Regions from separate parts of the Paraclostridium sp. genome, predicted to be linked through region 3. Evidence: predicted binding sites of a transcription regulator. Region 3 holds the regulator's gene; each other region holds the start of a gene.
What was found. The regulator HrcA, encoded in region 3, represses chaperone genes, less so after heat shock. The targets are predictions, from matches to a motif close to TTAGCACTCNNNNNNNNNGAGTGCTAA.
Positions count from the first base shown of each region.

Region 1: a site for HrcA is predicted at 985-1,011, ahead of ACRCYC_RS02450 (co-chaperone GroES). Genes of this name have one in related genera too.
Region 2: a site for HrcA is predicted at 816-842, ahead of htpG (molecular chaperone HtpG). Genes of this name have one in related genera too.

Region 1 covers NZ_JBOFKN010000033.1:37,710-39,995, forward strand. The annotation lists gene groL (chaperonin GroEL) at 1-625, opposite strand, end outside; gene ACRCYC_RS02450 (co-chaperone GroES) at 650-934, opposite strand; gene cls (cardiolipin synthase) at 1,127-2,286, opposite strand, start outside.
Region 2 covers NZ_JBOFKN010000161.1:14,306-16,591, forward strand. The annotation lists gene ACRCYC_RS12245 (methyl-accepting chemotaxis protein) at 1-745, shown strand, start outside; gene htpG (molecular chaperone HtpG) at 921-2,286, shown strand, end outside.
Region 3 covers NZ_JBOFKN010000023.1:13,064-15,349, reverse strand. The annotation lists gene grpE (nucleotide exchange factor GrpE) at 1-451, opposite strand, end outside; gene hrcA (heat-inducible transcriptional repressor HrcA) at 467-1,489, opposite strand; gene hemW (radical SAM family heme chaperone HemW) at 1,591-2,286, opposite strand, start outside.

The DNA of each region.
Region 1 (2,286 bases), on a different contig from region 3:
TTTTATCAACATCAGTTACCATATAAGCTGATACAAATCCTCTATCAAACTGCATACCTTCAACAGCATCTAATTCAGTATGCATAGTTTTAGATTCTTCAACAGTTATAACTCCATCTTTACCTACTATCTCCATAGCTTCAGCTATTAAATTACCTACTTCTTCATCTCCAGCAGATATAGAAGCAACTTGAGATATAGATTCTTTAGTTTCTATAGTTCTTGATTGTTTCTTTAATTCCTCAACTGATACTTCAACAGCTTTTTGTATTCCTTTTCTTAGTAATACTGGGTTTGATCCCGCTGTTACATTTTTTAAACCTTCTCTTATTATAGCTTGAGCAAGTACAGTAGCAGTTGTAGTTCCATCTCCAGCCACATCATTAGTTTTAGTAGCAACCTCTTTAACTAATTGAGCTCCCATATTCTCAAATCTATCTTCTAACTCTATTTCTTTTGCTATAGTAACTCCATCATTAGTTATAAGTGGAGATCCAAATTTTTTATCTAATATAACATTTCTTCCTTTAGGTCCTAAAGTTACCTTTACTGTATCTGCTAATTTATTTACACCAGCTTCTAATGCTGATCTTGAATCTTGCGCGAATTTTATTTCTTTAGCCATTTCTCAATATCCTCCCTTAAATAATTATTCAACTACTGCTAATATTTCACTTTGTTTTAGTATTGTATATTCTTGACCTTCTAATTTAATTTCTGATCCTGCATATTTAGAAAAGATCACTTTATCTCCTATTTTTAACTCCATCTTAATTTCTTTACCATCTACTATTCCACCAGGCCCTACTTCAACTACCTCAGCCATTTGAGGTTGTTCTTTAGCTGCGCCAGGTAAAACTATACCACTTGCAGTTTTTTCTTCTGCTTCAACTTTCTTTATAACTACTCTGTCAGCCAATGGTCTTATTTTCATAATTATCCCTCCTAATGAAATTTATATATGTAAAATTTTTATTAACTTTTTTATCACTCTATATTGTAGAGTGCTAACAGTTTTATAATATCTCAATTTTTTTTATTTTTCAATACTTTTAATTTGATTTGATTGATTTTTTATGCGAGAAATTTTTACTTTGCTCGACATAACCTCACATATCAAATTCGTTTATAAAATTGGAGAAAATAATCTCGCTACAGATTCTGCCCATTTTTTAATAAATGGTCTTTTCCCAAAATCTTCAAGATTTATTTCTTCACTGTTTTTTAAATCTTCATAAAAATCATCAGTTATTTTACTTATTATTTCTTCATCATACATAAATGCATTTATTTCAAAGTTTAACATAAAACTTCTTAAATCCATATTCGCAGATCCTGTAGATGAAATCTTATCATCTATAATTACGACTTTAGAATGTATAAATCCTTTTTTATATAAATAAACTTTTCCTCCCGATCTTAAAATATCATCAAAATATGAATAAGAAGCATGATGAACTATCTTATGATCTGCGATACTTGGGAATATAATTCTTACATCAACTCCGCTAAGTGCAGCACTTTTTAATGCTCTTAATAAACTTTCATCTGGTATAAAATATGGGGTTTCTATATATACCCTTTCTTTGGCATTACATATAGCCGAAAAGTAAGCATAATGTATAGCTTCCCAATCACTATCCGGCCCAGTTGCAACAACTTGAATCATAGAATTACCCTTATTATCTAATTTAGGAAAATATCTTTCATCAAATGCCATATTTTTAGTTGTATAGTACCAATCTATTAAAAATACCATTTGCAACATATATACAGAACTTCCTTCTATTCTTATATGAGTATCTCTCCAATATCCAAACTTTTTATTTTTACCCATATATTCATCACCTATATTTATTCCACCTGTATATCCTATGTAACCATCAATTATAGCTATTTTACGATGATTTCTATAGTTTAGCTTACCTCCTATTATAGGAAACTTAGCTGGTAAAAAAGGAACTATCTCTATTCCTTCACTTTTCATATCTTTAAAAAATTGTCTATGGAACCAAAATCTCCAACAACCAACATCATCATATAAAATTTTTACGCTTACGCCTTCATTTGCTTTTTTTATTAATAAATTTTTTAATTTAATTCCTATTTCGCTATCTTTTATTATGAAATATTCTAAGTGAATGTGTTCTTTAGCTTTTTCTATATCCTGTATCAATTTTTTAAATTTTTCATTCCCATCTATAAATATTTCAACATTATTATTAGTTGTAAATGGAAATTTTCCAGTATTTAAAAGTAAACTTATTACTTTCTTTTTTATGCCGT
Region 2 (2,286 bases), on a different contig from region 3:
AACTGAACAAGCAAGTGCAATACAAGAGTTATCTGCAACTATTATAGATATATCTAATAAAATAAAAGATACTGCAGAAAATGCTAGAACAGCAAATTCTTTAACAGCAAACTCAGCTACTCAAGTTAAAGAAGGTAATGAACAGATGAAACAAATGGTTACTGCTATGGAAGAAATTTCATTTACTTCTAGTGAAATAGGAAGAATTATAAAAACAATAGATGATATAGCATTCCAAACTAACATATTAGCTTTAAATGCTGCTGTTGAAGCTGCTCGTGCAGGTGAAGCAGGTAAGGGATTTGCAGTTGTCGCAGATGAGGTAAGAAACCTTGCTGCTAAATCGGCAGAGGCTGCTAAAAATACAGCTACACTTATTGAAAACTCAATAGGAGCTGTTGAAAAGGGAACTGGTATTGTAGATAGTACAGCACAGTCTCTTCAAAAGATAATTAATACAACTAATAGAACTACTGTAGTAGTTAATGATATAGCTAAAGCATCTGAAGAACAAGCAAGTGCTATCAATCAAGTTTCTTTAGGAGTAGAACAAATTTCAGAGGTAGTTCAAACTAACTCTGCAACTTCAGAGGAAAGTGCGGCTAGTAGTGAAGAATTAAGTGGACAAGCACAGATGTTAAAATCATTGATTGGAAACTTTAATTTAAAAAGTAATAACGGGTTTAAAAAATCTATAAACTTTAATGAAGATGAAACAAACTATTTTAATATGAATGAATTTTAATAATAAAATATAAAAAAAGACAGGTTCTTATACCTGTCTTTTTTAGTTGATTAATAAAAAAATAAAAAAATTAGCACTCTAAACTTGACAGTGCTAACAAACGTGCTAAAATAATAGGTATGGGGAAAGATTTTATCCCGAATTATTTTAATAGATAAGTTTAGGAGGAGATAAAATGGAAAATAAAAAAGGTAACATATCAATACATACGGAAAATATATTTCCAATAATAAAGAAATGGTTATACTCAGATAAAGATATATTTGTAAGAGAGCTTATAAGTAATGGGTGTGACGCTATAAACAAATATAAAAAGTTAATTTCTCTAGGTGAAGTGACTGACAATAAAGAACAAGACTATAAAATTAATGTAACTATAGATAAAGAAAATTCATCACTTATCTTTGAAGATAACGGGATAGGTATGACTGAGGAAGAGGTTCAAAAATATATTAATCAAGTAGCTTTTTCTGGAGCTGAAGATTTTGTAAATAAGTATAAAGATAAAATGAGTGAAGAAAGTGATATAATAGGTCATTTTGGACTTGGTTTTTATTCAGCATTTATGGTATCTACAAAGGTTCAAATAGATACTTTATCATATAAGGAAAATGCTGAAGCTGTAAGATGGATAAGTGAAGGACAAACCGAGTACGAAATAGGTTTAAGTGATACAAAAAAAGTAAGAGGAACAACAATAACTTTATTTTTAGATGATGATAGTAAAGAGTTCTTAGAAGAGTATACTGTAAGAAATATAATAGATAAATATTGTTCATTCTTACCAGTGAATATATATTTAAATGTAGATGGAAAAGAAGAAACTGAAGAAGACAAAAAACCTTTAAATGATACTTATCCACTTTGGTTAAAATCACCAAAGGATTGTACTGATGAAGAGTATAAAGAGTTTTACAAAAAAGTGTTTAAAACATTTGATGAACCACTATTTTGGATACATTTAAATGTGGATTATCCATTTAATTTAAAAGGAATATTATACTTCCCTAAATTAAAAAATGAGTTTGAGTTAATAGAAGGTAAGGTTAAATTATATAATAACCAAGTTTTTGTGGCAGATAATATAAAAGAAGTTATACCTGAGTTTTTATTATTACTTAAAGGTGTAATAGACTGCCCTGATTTACCACTAAATGTTTCAAGAAGTTTCTTACAAAATGATAAAGATGTAAGTAAAATTTCTAAGCACATAGTTAAGAAAGTTGCTGATAAGTTAAAAGCTTTATATAAAAATGAAAAAGAAAATTATGAAAAATTCTGGGATGACATACAAGTATTTATTAAATTTGGATGTTTAAAAGACGAAAGTTTCTATGACAAGATAAAGGATATAATTTTATTTAAAACAATAAATAATGAGTATTTAACTTTAAATGAATATCTTGAAAACTGCAAGGAAAAACATGAAAATAAAGTATTTTATGTAAGTGATGAAGAACAACAATCTCAGTATGTAAAATTATTTAAAGATTATTCATTAGATGCTGTTATTTTAAATTCTAGTATAGATAATCATTTTA
Region 3 (2,286 bases):
GTTCTTGCATAACCGCTAAGTGTAGGTTTGGATCAAATTCTTGACCTTCAGCTTTTATTTCTTCTAGTCCGAATTTTTCAAATGTAGCTTTTAATTGTTTTTGAACCATGTCTATACCTTTATACATACTATCTTCTTTATCAGTACAAGCATCCATAGCTCTTTCCATATTATCCATAACTGGTATTAACTCATTTAATATTTTTTCATTAGCAAATATGCCCATAGTTTCTTTCTCTTGTTGAGTTCTTCTTCTATAGTTTGCATATTCTGCTTGAAGTCTTTGAAGAGTATCTGTAAGTTCTTCTATTTTTTCTTCTTTGTTGTCAGATTCTAAGCTTTCTTTAGCTTCAGTTGCTTCCTCTATAGCCTCTTCAATAGTTTCTTCAACTTCCTCTGATGTATTATCGTTTATTTCTTCTTGTAATTCTTCTTGCTTATTATTTTCCAAAACTTACACCCCTAACTATTTTTTGTTTAGTAGTAGTCCCATATAGTTAAGTATTGAATATACTTTTGCATAATCCATTCTAGTTGGACCAATTAAACTAATTTTTCCTACTACATCTTTATCTATATTGTAAGTTGCAGTTATAATACTACAATCTTGAGCTACCTCGCAGTCATTGTCACTACCTATAATTATATTTAGGTTTTCTTTTTGAATTCCTTTTGATTTTAGCATATTAGATATATTCTCTTTTTCCTCTAACATAGTTAAAAATGTTTTTGCTCTAACTACATCGCTAAACTCAGGAAAATTAAAAATATTAGTTGCTCCACTTAATGACATTGATGTATTGTTTTCTTCAATGCCAAGATTTAATGAATCTATAAGCTTATCTATTATCAAAGAGTTTTCTGTAATTTCATATTTTATGTAATTTAAAAACTCTTCATCAATCTCAGATATATTTTTACCCGAGAGCTTTCTAGTAAGTTTATCAGAAATCAAATTAAGCTTAGCTTGATCAATTTGTATGTTAGTTGAAAGAGTAGTATTTTTAATATCACCTTTTTCAGTAACTATAACTAAAACTATACTTTTTTCATCTAATCCAACTAATTGAATATGTTTTATATTTTGTAAGTTTGATACATTTTTAGTAACAGCTATTGTTGTATAATTTGTTAACTTTGATATTAACTTAGATGTTTCATGTATCAAATCATTCATATAATTCATGTTATGATTTATTGATTCTTCAATTAAGTTCTTTTCAATATTATCTAACTCATATTCTTTCATAAGCGAATCAACATAAAGTTTATATCCTTTTTCTGAAGGAATTCTTCCTGAGGAGGTATGAGGTTGTATTAAATATCCTAATTCTTCTAAGTCAGCCATTTCATTTCTTATAGTAGCTGCACTTACGCCCAACTCATACTTTTTAGAAAGAGTTCTAGATCCTACAGCTTCTGCAGTATCTATATAGTCTTTGACTATAGCTTTGAGGATATCTAATTTTCTTTCATTTAACTCCGTCATAATCAAAACCCTCCTCTTTTGTTAGCACTCATTATGTTGGAGTGCTAAAAGATTATATATATTTTATATCACTTTAAATTTTCTTTGTCAACACTTTTTAATTAATTTATAAACTCTATAAAAACACTATTTGATATTTCTCTTCCCTTTTGAGTTAAAGAAACGTTGGAATCTTCCATCTTTATAAGCTTATTAGCTATTAATTTTTCTAAAGCATTTTTATATAGATCTTTAAAATCAATTTTAAACCTTTTTTCAAATATATCTAAACTTATTCCTTCATTCATTCTAAGCCCCATAAAAATAAATTCTTCTATCTTATCTTTATCACTTAATTTATTTTCTTCATTTATAGGCTTTAAATTTTGGTTTAGTTTGTTATTATACTCGTTTAAATCTTCTACATTCGAATATCTTGTATCTTCTATATACCCAGATGCTCCAGGCCCTAACCCTAGATAGTTATCACACTTCCAATAGATAATATTGTGTTTACATTCTTTTTCATATTTTGAATAATTAGATATTTCGTACTGATTATAGCCATTATCTTTTAATGTATTTATTGTGTAATTATACATTTCTATATCTGTATCTTCATCAAGAAGATTAAACTCATTATTTTCATACATATCATAAAGCTTGGTACCCTCTTCTAATATAAGAGAATATGCCGATATATGTGACGGATTTAATTTTATAATCTTATCTAAAGTATCTTTCCATTCTTCTTCTTTTTGGTTTGGAAGAGCATACATTAAGTCTATATTTATATTTTCAAAACCTATGTCTATAGC